4 regions of the Pantoea sp. X-Soil-ISGK-421 genome follow, and region 4 is predicted to be linked to each of the others. Evidence: predicted binding sites of a transcription regulator. Region 4 holds the regulator's gene; each other region holds the start of a gene.
The links. Region 4 encodes PhoB, which activates phosphate uptake and scavenging genes when phosphate is short. Its sites were predicted from a motif close to CTGTCATAAAACTGNCNNAT; they were not measured.
Positions count from the first base shown of each region.

Region 1: a site for PhoB is predicted at 2,388-2,407, ahead of phnC (phosphonate ABC transporter ATP-binding protein). Genes of this name have one in related genera too.
Region 2: a site for PhoB is predicted at 1,533-1,552, ahead of phoA (alkaline phosphatase). Genes of this name have one in related genera too.
Region 3: a site for PhoB is predicted at 2,650-2,669, ahead of pstS (phosphate ABC transporter substrate-binding protein PstS). Genes of this name have one in related genera too.

Region 1 covers NZ_AP035979.1:2,513,770-2,517,822, forward strand. The annotation lists gene phnE (phosphonate ABC transporter, permease protein PhnE) at 1-468, opposite strand, end outside; gene phnD (phosphonate ABC transporter substrate-binding protein) at 552-1,478, opposite strand; gene phnC (phosphonate ABC transporter ATP-binding protein) at 1,505-2,335, opposite strand; gene phnN (ribose 1,5-bisphosphokinase) at 2,562-3,095, opposite strand; gene phnM (alpha-D-ribose 1-methylphosphonate 5-triphosphate diphosphatase) at 3,095-4,053, opposite strand, start outside.
Region 2 covers NZ_AP035979.1:2,407,794-2,411,846, reverse strand. The annotation lists gene AC6I8K_RS11270 (Gfo/Idh/MocA family protein) at 1-813, shown strand, start outside; RNA gene AC6I8K_RS11265 (RtT sRNA) at 1,109-1,236, opposite strand; tRNA gene AC6I8K_RS11260 (tRNA-Ser) at 1,282-1,369, opposite strand; gene phoA (alkaline phosphatase) at 1,614-3,020, shown strand; gene gap (type I glyceraldehyde-3-phosphate dehydrogenase) at 3,068-4,053, opposite strand, start outside.
Region 3 covers NZ_AP035979.1:12,753-16,805, reverse strand. The annotation lists gene pstA (phosphate ABC transporter permease PstA) at 1-463, opposite strand, end outside; gene pstC (phosphate ABC transporter permease PstC) at 460-1,422, opposite strand; gene pstS (phosphate ABC transporter substrate-binding protein PstS) at 1,497-2,540, opposite strand; gene glmS (glutamine--fructose-6-phosphate transaminase (isomerizing)) at 2,717-4,053, opposite strand, start outside.
Region 4 covers NZ_AP035979.1:990,308-994,360, forward strand. The annotation lists gene AC6I8K_RS04450 (SbcC/MukB-like Walker B domain-containing protein) at 1-560, opposite strand, end outside; gene sbcD (exonuclease subunit SbcD) at 557-1,774, opposite strand; gene phoB (phosphate response regulator transcription factor PhoB) at 1,973-2,662, shown strand; gene phoR (phosphate regulon sensor histidine kinase PhoR) at 2,683-3,999, shown strand.

The sequences.
Region 1 (4,053 bases), 1.5 Mb from region 4:
ACCAATGCCAAACGCCATCACGAACATCACCGCCCACGCCAGCTCCGGCATGGTACGCAGGAAGGCGACGAAAGCGCGAATCGCCATGCGCAGGCTGCGCGGCGTTTGGGTGTTGTCCGCGGCGAAGAAGGCCAGCACACCGGCAACGGCCACCGCCACGATGGTGGACGACAGCGCCAGCTGCAAGGTTTCCCAGATCAGCGGCAGCTGGAAGTGCAGCCGATAGCCCCAATAAGCCAGCGAGCCTTCGGTTTTGCCATCGGCAAACAGCAGTGACAGATGCAACACCGGCATCGTTTCGCCGATGTAGTCAAAAAAGTGTGGCAGCGACTGCCAGACGGTGAGCAGATTAAATTCCGCCATCTTGCCCGCGGCCAGATAGAGCGCCAACAACAGCAGCGACCACAGCAGCGAGTCGCGCTTTTGCTGGCGGCGGATGCGTTGGTAATAGTGTTCGAAATCGGTCAAGAGGGAGATTCCTGTGTAACCCGGTCGCCATGAATGGCGACCCTACTTTGTAGGGTGCGCATTAATGCGCACCGTTTTATCGCTTAACCGCGCGAACCCTTCATCAAATCGCGCTTCATATCGATGATATTCTGGTAATCCGCCACGGTTGCCGGGCCGATGTGCTGGGCGCCGCCCACCGCTTTAACAAAGCAGCCGTGATCTTCTTTATCCAGCTTCTTGATGGTGGCTACCACTTTCGCTTTGAAATCGGCGGGCAAGTTATTGCTCACCAGAATCGGGCCATTCGGGATCAGCGGCGACTGCCAGATGATGCGGATCTGCTTCATCAGGTCGGGATGATCCATCCGAATCAAACGACCAAAGGCCCCCGAGGTATAACCGGTTTCGCGGTCGCCAATCAGTGACGTCCAGGTCACTGCACCGTCGAATTGGCCGTTCAGCACGCCGAGGATGTCCTGCTCGTGGCCGCCGGAGAAGGTCACGCTGGAGAAGGTGTTGTTGTACTTATCGTCAACCGTGCCACCAAACTCTTTCTTGAACGCCTGGTTAGGCATCAGGAAGCCCGAGGTTGAATCCGGATCGGCCATGCCAAACGATTTGCCTTTCAGGTCTTCCAGCTTTTTGTACGGGCTGTCGGCTTTGACGATCACCACCGAGTGATAACCCTGTGAACCGTCTTTGTCATCCACCACGATGCCCACCACATCCACCGCTTTCGGGTTCTGCAGGTAAACCGATGCATACGATGCCGGTGACATGCTCAGCACCAGATCGATTTTGTTACCCAGCAAGCCCTGAATCACGCCGGAATAGTCAGACGAATTGCGCAGTTTGGTATCCACCTGCAATTCTTTGTCGAAGAAATCTTTCACGCACTGGTTATCACCAATTTGCTGCGTGGCGTTCTGGCCGCCGAGAATACCGAGATTCAGTTGTTTGGGTGCTTCCGCTGCGTTAACGCCAAAAGCCATCGCAATAGTCAGTAAAGCTAAAGAAGTCAGTTTCATTGGTGGTTGTTCTCTTGCCGTGGGAGTTAGTGGAGCTGGTTAATTTCGTCGCCGTACAGCTCATGCATCAGGCCGTCGGTCAACTGGGAAGGATGTCCATCAAACAGCACTTTGCCGCGCTGAATGCCGATAACGCGGGTGCAGTAGCTTTTTACCAATTCTATCGAGTGCAGATTCACCATCACGCTGATGCCCTGCTCGCTCACCTGGCGCAGCACATCCATGATGCGCTTGGTGTTTTTCGGATCGAGTGACGCCACCGGCTCATCCGCCAGCAGAATGCGCGGGTTCTGCATCAGCGCCCGGCAGATCGCTACGCGCTGCATCTGGCCGCCGGAGAGGTTTTCCGCACGCTGCAGCGCCTGAGGCAGCATGTTCATCCACTGCAGCAGTTCGATGGCGCGAGCGCGATCGGTTTCGGAAAACACTTTGAAGAACGATTTCAGCGTGGAGGTCTGGCTTAAACGCCCGAGCAGCACGTTGGTCAGCACATCGAGGCGCGGTACCAGACAGAAGTCCTGGAAGATCATGCCGCATTCGCTGCGCCATTCGCGCATCTGGCAGCTATTGAGCGTGACCACATCGCGATCCACTTCGCCGTGGCGATTGCTGAGAATCGCACCCTGCGACGCGCTGATGGTGCCGTTGAGCATGTGTAACAGTGTCGATTTGCCTGCGCCTGAGCGGCCAATCACCGCGACCAGCTCGCCCGCATGCAGATCGAAGCTGACGTTATCCAGCACCTGGTTGGCGCCATACGCTTTGCACAATCCCTGCACCGACAGCACCTTATTGCCCTGCCCGATAATCGGCGGGAATGGATTGTCGACGACGGTTTTCAGTAATGCCTGTGCCATGATGCACTCCATCTCTTCTGAGCTGTTGATTGCACGCTATTACGGGGAAAGCGGATGAAAGCTTGATGACAGTAAAATGATTAAACGGTGACAGCGCGTTTTCCCGTCACAACGTGGCGATCGGCTCCGCACCCATCCGGGCATTGCGCAATAAATTGCGCCGCTACGGATGGTGCGAATGGTGTGAATGGGACATAAAAAACGCACGTATCCGTAGCGGCGCGATTTATCGCGCACCCAGCAAACGTCGCAGCTGGTCTAGCGTATCGCGCAACGCGCCATCGTTGTTCAGCGCATAGCAGTGCACCGGCAGCGGTTCAGCCGCTCGCGCTAGCCGTTTCTCGATCTCCGCATCAGACTCCCGCCCGCGCTGCCGCAATCGCGTCTCCAGCACCGCTGGCGACACCTGCAACACCAGCGGCAGCAGCAGCGCGCCGTAATGCTGCTGCACAATCGGCAGATGCAGGCGCGAACCGTTAACCAGCACGTTAAGTCCGCGCGCCAGCCACAAATCGATCTCCTCGCCCAGCGCATAATGCAGTCCGTGCGCCTGCCAGCTCACGGCGAACAAACCGAGCGACTGGCGTCGGCGGAATTCGGTTTCGCTCAACGCCACATGGTTCTCGCCGCCGGCATCGGCGGCGCGCGTGATGTAACGATGGGCGATCAGCAAATTCTCCGGCGGCGCTTCACGCAGCGCGTTCAGCAGGCTGTCTTTACCCGCGCCCGAAGGCCCGGTTAGCCAGATGAGGCGCGCCATCAGAACACCAACTTGCCTTGCGACCAGACGTGACGAATGTGCGCATGACCGTGATCGGTATGCGCCAGCACTAAATCGGCGCGCAGCCCTTCGGCGATGCGGCCACGATCGTGCAGGCCAATCGCCTGCGCCGGGTTGCGCGTCACCAGCGCGGCAGCCTGCGGTAACGTCATCGTATTGCGTTCATCGGCAACAAGGCGGAACACCGCGTCGAGCAAGCTGGCGGGATAATAGTCGGAGGAGAGAATATCCAGCAGGCCGTGGCTGGCGAGATCCGCCGCCGCCACGTTGCCGGAGTGCGAACCGCCGCGCACGATGTTGGGCGCGCCCATCAGCACCTGCATGCCGCAGTCGCGAGACGCGCGTGCCGCTTCCAGCGTGGTCGGGAATTCGGCAATGGCGCTGCCGACGTCATGTGACTCGGCAACGTGCGCTGCCGTAGCGTCATCGTGGCTGGCCAGCGGGATGCCGCGCGACCGGCACAAACTGGCGATGGCGTTGCGGTTGGGCGTGGAGAACTCGGCAGCCAGCGCCAGTTGCTCACGCTCAAACTGATCCATCTGCGCGTCGTTGAGCTGATATTTGCCCTGATAATAGGTGCGATACATCTCCAGCGAGGCGTACTGACGCTGACCCGGCGAGTGATCCATCAGCGACACCAGCGACAGCTCCGGTGTGTTCATCAGCGCTTCAAACAGCGGCAACGTGGTGTTGTGCGGCAGCTCACAGCGCAGATGCAAATGGTGATCGGCGCGGTTAGTGCCTTTGCGATTGCTGTCCTGAATCGCATCAATCATTTTGGTGAGATTATCCAGGCGATGACCGCCGTCGCGCACGTCACCGACGCCAATCGCATCCAGCACCGTGGTAATGCCGCTGGCGACCATCAGCGCATCGTGGCTGCTCATCGCCGAGTGTGCGGGCCAATCAACTTTGGGGCGTGGCGTAAAGAACTTGT
Region 2 (4,053 bases), 1.4 Mb from region 4:
GGCGTGATACATGGCGTCAGCTTTGTCTATCGCCAATTTGCCATGGTGCAGCAGGCGGCAAGCATGGTGCGTTACCAGCAGCTGGGGCGACTGTTCTCGGCGCAGGGCAGTTATCTGCAGGACTGGATGCTGGAGGAAACCGACTACAACTGGCGGGTGGATGCAGAGAAGGGCGGCGCATCGCGCGCGGTAGCGGATATTGGTTCGCACTGGTGCGATACCATTCAGTTCGTCACCGGACGCAAAATTGTTGAGGTGATGGCCGACCTGTCGATTGTCTGGCCGACGCGCAAGGCCAGCCTTGCTGGTGCTGCCACCTTCGGCGCGCAGGAAGACGAAACGCAATATGAATCGCGCACGGTGACAACCGAGGACATGGGCTTTGTGCTGTTCCGTTTTGACGACGGCAGCAAAGGCAGTTTCAGCGTGTCGCAGGTGTCCGCCGGGCGTAAAAATCGCCTCAGTCTGGAAGTCAACGGTAGCCTCGGTGCGCTAGCGTGGGATCAGGAAACGCCGCAGCAACTATGGCTAGGGCATCGGCACAAGGCAAATCAGCTATTGTCGGACGATCCCTCGCTGATGAATCCGGATGTAGCAGGCCGTGCGCGTTTTCCCGGTGGGCACATTGAAGGCTGGCCGGATGCGTTCCGCGCGATGATGCAGCAGTTTTATCAGGCGGTAGAGCAGGGCAAACCGCCCGTTCCGCAGGCGGCTGGGTTTGCCACTTTCCACGATGGCGCGCAGGTGATGGCGATTGTTGATGCCATTGTACAAAGCCATCAGCAGCAGCGCTGGGTGCGCGTCAACGCCTGAGGCAGAGCCCGAACCGCTTCGTGCGGGTCGGGCTAAGGTAGGGTTCACGCAGATTCATGACAGCCTGCGTGTCATCTGATTTCGTATGCGTGGCTGCCTTATCCACGCAACGTCCGGCTTAATGTGGCGGTGAGAGGGGATTGATTCGCTGCGCTCACCCTGCGGGCAGCGTCGCAGGCTCCGCTGTCCAACGGGCTGCGCCAGTTGTCGAACCCCGTCGGGGTTTCTCACCCCTCTCTTTGCAGAATATGCAAAAAAAAAGTCTGAACTTGCGTTCAGACTCTTCTTTAGAATGTGGCGGTGAGAGGGGGATTGATTCGCTGCGCTCACCCTGCGGGCAGCGTCGCAGGCTCCGCTGTCCAACTGGCTGCGCCAGTTGTCGAACCCCGTCGGGGCTTCTCACCCCCTCTCTCTGCAGAATATGCAAAAAAAAAGTCTGAACTTGCGTTCAGACTCTTCTTTAGAATGTGGCGGTGAGAGGGGGATTCGAACCCCCGATACGTTGCCGTATACACACTTTCCAGGCGTGCTCCTTCAGCCACTCGGACACCTCACCACATTTTTTTGTTAACCGCGCTGGGTCAACGGGGCGCTACTATAGGGAGATCGCTGAAAAGGGTCAAGTGCTATTTTCTCCTTTTGTTCTATCCGCTTAAGCTCTGAGCGTAATGCCGCAAGCCTGCTCAATATGCCTGTTCTGTCATCAAATCATTCCCATTCCGTCACAAAACTGTCACCGCACTGTCGCAGACTTGTCCACGGAAATATTTGGTTATATCTATGGCTAAGGATGCTTATAAATGAAACAGATACCTCTCTTTACGGTTACGCTGCTGGCTTCTCTGATCGCGACTTCAGCCGTGGCAGAAGACGCAAATTATTCACGCGCAGCCACTGGCGACGTGACCGAACACGGCGGGGCGCGTCGCCTCAGCGGGGACCAAACTGAAGCGCTTAAAGCTTCATTAATCAATAGCACCGCAAAAAACGTGATTCTGCTGATTGGTGACGGCATGGGCGATTCGGAAATCACCGCTGCGCGTAACCAGGCGCGCGGTGCCGGCGGTTTCTTCCCTGGCCTTGATGCGTTGCCGCTTACCGGCCAATACACCCACTATTCGCTCGACAAGAAAACCCATAAGCCGAATTACGTGACGGATTCCGCCGCGTCGGCCACCGCGTGGGCGACCGGCACCAAATCCTATAACGGCGCGATTGGTGTTGATGTGAACGGCAAAGATCAGGTGACGATTCTTGAGCTGGCGAAAGCCGCCGGGAAAGCCACCGGTAACGTTTCGACCGCTGAGCTGCAGGATGCCACGCCAGCCGCGTTAATGGCGCACGTGACCTCGCGTAAATGCTATGGCCCGGAGAAAACCAGTGAGCTGTGCCCGGGCAACGCGCTGGAGCAGGGTGGAAAAGGATCGATTACTGAACAGATGCTGAAAACCCGCGCGGACGTCACGTTGGGCGGCGGCGCGAAATCCTTTGGCGAAACCGCCAAAGCCGGCGAGTATCAGGGCAAAACCCTGCGTGAACAGGCGCAGGCGCTGGGCTATCAGTGGATTGATAATCTGGATGGCTTGAACGCCATTCAACAGGCCGATCAGCGCAAACCGGTATTGGGTCTGTTCGCCGATGGCAATATGCCGGTACGCTGGCAGGGACCAAAAGCCAGCTATCACGGCAACATCGATAAACCGGTGGTGACCTGTGAAGTGAACAAAGATCGTCCGGCTTCCGTGCCGACGCTGGCGCAGATGACTAAAAAAGCCATCAATCTGCTGAGCACCAACGACAAAGGTTTCTTCCTGCAGGTGGAAGGCGCGTCGATTGATAAACAGGACCATGCGGCTAATCCGTGCGGTCAGATTGGTGAAACCGTCGATCTGGATGAAGCGGTGCAGGAAGCGCTGGCGTTTGCCCGCGAGCACGGCGATACGCTGGTGGTGGTGACCGCCGATCACGCACACAGCAGCCAGATTGTGGAAAACGGCACCAAAGCACCGGGCCTGACGCAAGCGGTGAATACCAAAGATGGCGCGGTGATGACCATCAGCTACGGCAATTCAGAAGAGGATTCGCAGGAGCATACCGGCACACAAGTCCGCATTGCGGCGTACGGTCCGCATGCGGCGAATGTGGTGGGTTTGACCGATCAGACCGATCTGTTCTTTACCCTGAAGGATGCGATGGGACTCAAATAAGGTGTTAAAACGGTCGCCATAAATGGCGACCCTACTGATAGCTGATGTTACAACCCGCGTTTCGCCATCAAGCGTGCTAAATCCACTAAACGATTCGAGAAGCCCCATTCGTTATCATACCAGGCAAGGATCTTCACCAGATTGCCGCCAATCACCAGCGTGGAAAGCCCATCAATAATCGATGAACGGGCATCGCCCTGATAATCGCTGGATACCAGCGGCTCGTCACTGTAACCAAGAATCCCTTTCAGTGGACCTTCTGCCGCGGCAGTTTTAAACGCGTCATTCACTTCTTCAGCCGTCACATCGCGTTTCAGCGTTACGGTCAGATCGACAATCGATACTACCGGCACCGGCACGCGCAGAGAATAACCGGTCAAACGACCATCCAGCTCCGGAATCACCCGACCCAGCGCCTTCGCGGCACCGCTTGAGTAAGGCACAATCGACAGCGCCGCCGCTCGCGCACCGCGCAGATCTTTTTCCGGCTGATCGTGCAGTACCTGGCTATTGGTATAAGCATGCGTGGTGTTCATTAAACCGTGCTCGATACCAAATGCCTGATGCAGTACCGCAGCAGCAGGTGCTAAGCCGTTGGTGGTGCAGCTGCCGTTACTCACCACTAAATGCTGCTGCGGATCGTAACGCTGATCGTTGACGCCCAACACTATCGTCAGATCATCGTTCTTGCCTGGCGCGGAGATAATCACGCGTTTAGCGCCGCCGCTGGTGATGTGTACGGCGGCTTTGTCGCGTTCGGTGAAGAAGCCGGTGGCCTCAATCACGATATCCACGCCAACGTCGCGCCAGCGGATATTGGCCGGATCGCGTTCGCTGAATACGCGCACCGCTTTGCCATCAATGCGTAATTCGCCTTCCCCGGCTTCCACTTCCGCCGGTAGCCTGCCAAGCAGGGAATCGTGTTTAAGGAGATGAGCCAGCGTTTTACTGTCGGTGAGGTCATTGATGGCAACGATTTCAATATCGTCGCTGCCGAGCGCTGCACGAAAAACGTTACGCCCGATACGGCCAA
Region 3 (4,053 bases), 980 kb from region 4:
CCCAACCAGAGAAGTGCTGCATCTGCGACACCACAATGGTGTAGACGAACAGGCCGACCACAATCGACGGGGCAGACAACAGAATGTCGTTGATGAAGCGAATCACTTCTGCCAGCCAGTGTTTACGGCCATATTCCGCCAGATAAATCCCGGCCATGATGCCGAGCGGCGTTCCGATGATCGTTGACCAGAAAATCAGTAAACCGCTGCCGACCAGGGCATTCGCTAAACCGCCGCCAGCCGTATTGGGCGGCGGGGTCGATTCGGTAAACAGTGACCAGCTCAACCCATCAACACCGCGCGTGACGGTGGTGAATAAAATCCACACCAGCCAGAACAAGCCGAAGGCCATGGTCATCAGCGACAGCGTCAGGGCAATTTTGTTTTTGGTACTGCGCCACGCCTGCATTTTGCGGCGCGAGGCTTCCAGCTCAGCGCGAGCCTGCACTTCAATAACGGTCATGAACGGGCTCCTTCACTCTTCGCCAGTCGCAGGATCATCAGTTTGGAGATCGCCAGCACGATAAAGGTAATCACGAACAGAATCAGGCCCAACTCCATCAGCGCGGCGACGTGGACACCGGATTCCGCCTCGGCGAATTCGTTGGCCAGCGCGGAGGTAATGCTGTTACCGGGCATAAACAGCGAGGCGCTATCCAGCTGGTAGGTGTTACCGATGATAAAAGTCACCGCCATGGTTTCACCCAACGCGCGCCCCAGACCGAGCATGACGCCACCGATCACACCGTTTTTGGTGAAGGGCAGCACGATGCGCCAGATCACTTCCCACGTGGTACAGCCGATACCGTAAGCCGACTCTTTCATCATTACCGGCGTTTGCTCAAACACGTCACGCATTACCGAGGCGATGTAAGGAATGATCATGATGGCGAGAATCACGCCCGCCGCAAGAATACCGATACCAAAAGCCGGGCCAGAGAACAGCGTGCCGACAATCGGGATATTCGACATCACATTGCCAACCGGCGTCTGGAAATATTCGGCGAACAGCGGGGCGAAAACAAACAGGCCCCACATGCCGTAAACGATGCTGGGAATCGCTGCCAGCAATTCAATGGCGGTGCCCAGCGGGCGACGCAGCCAGCCTGGCGCCAGTTCAGTCAGGAACAGCGCAATGCCGAAGCTCACCGGCACGGCAATGATCAAGGCGATAATCGAGGTGACGAGGGTGCCGTAAATCGGTACCAGCGCACCAAATTGTTCGTTTGGCGCATCCCAGGTTTTGTTCCACAGGAAAGAGAAACCAAATTTCTGGATGCTTGGCCAGGAGGAGAAAATCAGGGAGACGATAATGCCGCCCATCAACAGCAACACAATAAGCGCAGACAGTTTGACCAGTGCGCCGAAAATCATGTCGCCTTGTTTACCGGGGGCTTTGAACGTCGGCTTAGTGGCAGCCATAGAATTCTCTGTTCTCAGGAGGATATCAGGGCGGCATTCATGACGCCGCCCATTGGAGTAGCCGGATAGATCAGTTACTGGTACAGCGCTTTGCCGGCGCTATCTTTAATGTTGGCTTTCCACGCTGCACGAATCTGGTTTGCTACGCTTTCAGGCAGCGCGGCATAATCCAGGTCAGTGGCGGTTTTGCTGCCACCTTTGTAAGCCCAGTCGAAGAACTTCAGCACTTCGCTACCTTTCTCCGCATTCGCCTGATCTTTGTAAATCAGGATGAAGGTAGTTGAGGTGATCGGCCATGCATCGTTGCCTTTCTGGAAGGTCAGATCCTGAGCGAAGGTTTTGCTCCAGTCTGCGCCTTTCGCTGCATTAGCAAAGCTCTCTTCGCTTGGTGCTACCGCTTTACCGTCGGCATCAACCAGTTTGGTGTAGGTCAGGTTGTTCTGCTTAGCGTAAGCATATTCCACGTAGCCAATTGAACCCGGCAGACGCTGCACGAAGGCGGCCACACCGTCGTTACCTTTACCGCCGAGGCCGGTTGGCCAGTTAACGGTGTTACCTTTACCGATTTTGCTGTTCCACTCTTCGTTCACTTTCGCCAGGTAGCTGGTGAAGACGAATGACGTACCGGAACCGTCAGCGCGGCGAACCACGTTGATGTTGGAATCGGGCAGTTTCACGCCTGGGTTCAGTTTAGTGATCGCCGGGTCGTTCCACTTTTTGATGGTGCCGAGGTAGATATCACCCACGGTTTTACCGTCGAGGGTTAATTCACCTGATTTCACACCTGGGATGTTAACCGCCAGCACCACACCACCGATGACGGTAGGGAACTGGAACAGGCCGTTTTTCTGCAGATCTTCTTCTTTCATTGGCGCATCAGACGCACCGAAATCGACGGTTTTAGCAATGATTTGCTTCACGCCGCCTGAAGAACCAATTCCCTGATAGTTAACTTTGCTACCGGTGGCTTGCTGGTACTCGGCTGCCCACTTGGCATAAACCGGCGCCGGGAATGTCCCGCCTGCGCCAGTCAGATCGGTTGCTGCAAAAGCAGATACCGCGCTTACGGCGAAGGTGGCGGCGAGGATTCGGGCTACGGTGCTACGCATCAGTGTCATGTTCCCTCCAGGGGATTCAAAAAAATCAGGCTCAATGCCTTTTTAGTAGGAGTTAGTGATTGCTGCTGGAGGGAAAATAGGACAGTTTGATGACAGTGAAATGTACGAAATATGACAGTTATATGACAGTGCGCAGAAATGAAGCGGGCCCATTGCGGGCCCACTCTTGTGACTGATTATTCAACGGTAACTGATTTCGCCAGGTTACGCGGTTGGTCAACGTCAGTGCCTTTGATCAACGCCACGTGATACGAAAGCAGTTGCAGCGGCACCGTATAGAAGATCGGTGCTATCACCTCTTCTACGTGCGGCAGAGAGATGATTTTCATGCCATCGCTGTCGCTGAAACCGGCATCCTGATCGGCAAACACGTACAGCAAACCGCCGCGCGCGCGCACCTCTTCAATATTGGATTTCAGCTTCTCGAGCAGTTCATTGTTTGGCGCGACTACAATCACTGGCATATCGGCATCGATCAGCGCCAGCGGGCCGTGCTTCAGCTCGCCCGCCGCATAGGCTTCTGCGTGGATATAGGAAATCTCTTTCAGCTTCAGCGCGCCTTCCATAGCGATCGGATACTGATCGCCACGGCCAAGGAACAGCGCGTGATGTTTATCCGAGAAACCTTCCGCCAGATTTTCGATCACTTTATCCTGCGCCAGCATCTGCTCGATGCGGCTTGGCAGCGCCTGCAATCCGTGCACAATTTCGTGCTCGGTTTCGGCTTTCATGCCGTGCAGACGACCGAGTTTCGCCACCAGCATCAGTAATACCGCGAGCTGCGTGGTGAAGGCTTTGGTTGAAGCAACGCCAATTTCAGTGCCGGCTTTGGTCATCAGCGCCAAATCAGACTCACGCACCAGCGATGAACCGGCCACGTTACAGATCGCCAGCGAACCGAGATAACCCAGTTCTTTCGACAGACGCAGCGCCGCCAACGTATCGGCGGTTTCCCCGGATTGTGACAGCGTGATCAGCAGGCTATTTTTACGCACCGCTGATTTGCGATAGCGAAATTCAGAGGCGATTTCCACATCACAGGGAATGTTGGCCAGCGATTCGAACCAGTAACGCGATACCATGCCGGAGTTGTATGACGTGCCGCAGGCGATGATCTGAATATGCTCGACCTGACTCAGCAGCTTTTCAGCATCCGGACCCAGCTCGCTGAGATCGACTTCGCCGTGATTAAAACGACCGGTTAAGGTGTTTTTAATCGCGTTTGGCTGCTCATAAATCTCTTTCTGCATGTAGTGACGATAAATGCCTTTATCACCGGCATCGTACTGTGCGGTCGATTCGATTTCGGCGCGCTTAGCCGTTTTACCGTCACGATCGATAATGGTGACTTCGCGGCGGGTGATTTCGGCAATATCACCCTCTTCCAGATAGATGAAGCGACGCGTCACCGGCAGCAAGGCCAGCTGATCGGAAGCAATAAAGTTTTCACCCACGCCACGGCCAATCACCAGCGGGCTGCCGGAACGGGCTGCCACCAGCAGTGAAGGATCGC
Region 4 (4,053 bases):
ACCGAGATTTGTCCGTAAATTTCGGTGCCGGTTAGCTCTTCCAGCAGCTCGGCGCGTTCGCCGGGTTTGGCATTCAGAAAGGCGGCAAACTGGCCCTGCGACAGCATCATCGAGCGGGTAAAGCGGGCGAAGTCGAGTCCCGACAGGGTTTCAATTGCTTTCAGTTTGTCGCCGACTTTATCGGCGATGATTTGATTATCGGCTACGCGTGCCAGCTCGACGCGCGGCACCTGTAGCTTGCCGTCGGCCAGGCCGCGCGCGCGGTTCTGGCTCCAAAAGGCGCGCCAGGCTTCCCCTTTGATCTCAAACTCCACTTCGGCCAGACACTCGGCGGTGTCTCGCGTGATCAGCTCATTCTGCGTTTGCGACAGCGTGCCGAGGCGCGGCGTCTGGTGATAGAGCGCCAGACAAATGGCATCAAGCAAGGTGGTTTTGCCCGCGCCGGTGGCGCCGGTAATGGCAAATAATCCGTTGCTGGCAAAAGGCTCACGGCGGAAATCGATAAACCATTCGCCGCGCAGTGCATTGAGGTTTTTAAAGCGTAGCGTCAAAATTTTCATGCAGATGGATTCTCCAGCGCCGCGAGGGTGGTGCGGAACAGCTGCGTGAGTTGCTCGGCCTGCTCTGCATCCAGCTGATCTTCCTGCGCCAGGCGGCGGGCAAAGACCTCTTCCACTTTTAATTCGCTCAGAGTTTCGTTCTCCAGCCGTTCCAGGCTGCGCTGCCGCTGCTCCCGGCTGCGGCGCACCAGCAGTACTTCAACCGGCAGTTTTTCGGTCAGTGCTTCAATACGGCGTTGCAGATCGCTGAGATATTCCTGCGTGGTGATCTCAATATCCAGCCACGTGGGCTGTTCGCTGGCGCTTTCGCGGAACTGCGCCAGCTGATGTTCGATCTCCGCCATTGAGCCTTTCAGCATCTGCATCGGCTGGAAGTGCGGAATGGTCAGCGGCGTGACCGTCTCCAGCGTGGTGCTGAACGTCAGCAAGAAGACGCTTTTCTCACGGCCGAGTTCATCAAAACTGAGCGGAATCGGCGAGCCGCTATAGCGAATATGCTCGCTGTTGGCGATGCGCTGCGCGCGATGGATGTGACCGAGCGCGATGTAATCCGCGGGTGGAAACGCCTGCGCCGGAAACGCATCCAGCGTGCCGATATAGATGTCGCGCACCGAATCGCTTTTTGTCACGCCGACAGTGGTGAGATGGCCGGTGGCGATGATCGGCAGCGTGCTGTCCAGCGCCTCGCGCTGCGCCAGCGCGGCAGCATAGCAGTGCTGATAATGCTGCTCGATCGCTTCCAGCAGCGAAATCTGCTTCTCGCGCCCCGATTGTCCGGCCTGACTGCGCAGGATATCGCGTGGACGCAGATAAGGAATGGCGCACAGCAGCGCACCCGGCGCGCCATCGCGCTGCGTGAGCGTTAACACCTGCTGTTCGCCTTGTGGTGTGGCGCTGGTGATCACCTGGGTATTCAGGCAGGCCAGCAGCTCGCGCGATTCATTCAGCGTCGCCACCGAATCGTGATTGCCCGCCAGCACCACCAGTTGACAGCCGCTCGGCTGCAGCGCCACCACAAAACGGTTAAACATTTCGCGCGCGTAGCTCGGTGGCGAGCCGGTATCAAACAGATCGCCCGCGACGATGAGCGCATCCACCTGATGCTGCACAATCTGATCCAGCAACCAGTCAAGAAACGCCTGGTGTTCCCGGGCGCGACTTTTGCTGTAAAAGAACTGGCCGAGATGCCAGTCAGCGGTGTGAATGATGCGCATGTTTGCTCCGTGCTGAGTTTAGCGAAGGCGAATTATAACCACTTAAGATCACAAAGAAAAAAAGCAGATTTTTATTGTGACATTTCCGTTTTTTATCTATCTATCTTAAGGCAGTGTTTTTCATAAAAGTGTCACAAAACTGACGCATAATGACGCCGCAAATCCCAGTGACACGGTGTCACACTAGCAGGAGTTACAATGGCTAAGCGCATTTTGGTTGTGGAAGACGAAGCTCCCATCCGTGAAATGTTATGTTTCGTGCTGGAACAGAATGATTACCAGCCTATTGAGGCGGAAGATTATGACAGCGCGATTGGTAAGCTGATCGAACCCTGGCCTGATTTAATTCTGCTGGACTGGATGTTGCCCGGCGGCAGCGGTATCCAGTTTATTAAGCATTTGAAGCGTGAAGCCATGACGCGCGACATTCCGGTGATGATGCTGACGGCGCGCGGTGAAGAAGAAGATCGCGTGCGCGGTCTGGAAGTGGGGGCGGATGACTATATTACCAAGCCGTTTTCGCCAAAAGAGCTGATGGCGCGTATCAAAGCGGTGATGCGCCGTATTTCGCCGATGGCGGTGGAAGAGGTGATTGAGATGCAGGGGCTGAGCCTCGATCCGTCATCGCACCGCGTGATGTCGGAAACCACGCCGCTGGAGATGGGACCGACCGAATACAAACTGCTGCACTTCTTTATGACGCATCCGGAACGCGTTTACAGCCGCGAACAGCTGCTGAACCACGTGTGGGGCACCAATGTGTATGTCGAAGATCGCACCGTCGATGTGCATATTCGCCGTTTACGTAAAGCGCTGGAACTGACCGGCCACGATCGCATGGTTCAAACCGTTCGCGGAACAGGGTATCGTTTCTCAGCCCGCTACTAAACGTAAACGGAGTTTTTACCGTGCTGGAACGACTCTCCTGGAAGAGACTTTTGACCGAGCTGGCGCTGGTCTGTTTACCTGCGCTGGTGTTGGGTCTGTTGTTCGGCTATCTGCCGTGGCTGCTGCTGATTGCGGTGAGCGGCGTGATGTTGTGGCATTTCAGAAATCTGATGCGTTTGTCACACTGGCTGTGGGTCGATCGTTCAATGACGCCGCCCACCGGACGCGGCAGTTGGGAACCGCTGTTCTATGGTCTGTATCAGATGCAGCTGCGCAACCGGCGGCGTCGGCGTGAGCTGGGTAATCTGATCAAACGTTTCCGCAGCGGTGCAGAATCGCTGCCGGATGCCGTGGTACTGACCACCGAAGAGGGCACCATTTTCTGGTGCAATGGTTTGGCGCAACAGCATCTTGGCTTGCGTTGGCCGGAGGATAACGGCCAGAACATCCTCAATTTGCTGCGTTATCCTGAATTTTCCCGTTATATCCGCCAGCGCAAGTTCGACATGCCGCTGACGCAGATCCTCAATAATCAGCATCATATGGAATTCCGCGTGATGCCATACAGCGAAGGGCAGTGGCTGATGGTGGCGCGTGATGTCACCCAAATGCACCAGCTGGAAGGCGCGCGACGTAACTTCTTTGCTAACGTCAGCCATGAACTGCGTACGCCGCTAACGGTGCTGCAAGGTTATCTGGAAATGATGGACGACTCGGTAATGAACGAGCGCACGCGCAGCAAGGCATTGCATACCATGCAAGAGCAGACGCGACGCATGGACAGCCTGGTAAAACAGCTGCTGACCTTATCGCGGATTGAAGCGGCTCCGGCCATCGATCTGAAAGAGACAGTGGATGTGCCTGGCATGCTGCTGCTGTTGCAGCGTGAAGCGGAAACGCTGAGTCAGGGACGTCATACCATCCATTTCCACACCGATCCGCACCTTAAAGTGTTCGGCAATGACGAGCAGCTGCGTAGCGCCATTTCCAATCTGGTCTACAACGCGGTGAATCATACGCCGGAAGGCACGCGCATCGACATCAGCTGGTTGCGTACCAAGCAAGGTGCGCAGTTTAAGGTGTGCGATGACGGGCCGGGCATCAGCGAGCAGCATCTGCCACGCCTCACCGAGCGTTTCTACCGTGTGGATAAAGCGCGTTCGCGCGCTACTGGCGGCAGCGGTTTGGGGCTGGCGATTGTGAAACATGCGCTGGGCCATCATAACGCGCGGCTGGAAATCACCAGCGTGCCGCATCAGGAAACCTGTTTCAGCTTTCTTCTGCCGCAGCGGTTGATTGTGGCTAACGTGGCTCAAGAGCGCGTTAACACCGAGTGAGTCAATTTATTGCCTATGCATTCAGGTGCGCATAAATGCGCACCCTACGAAAAC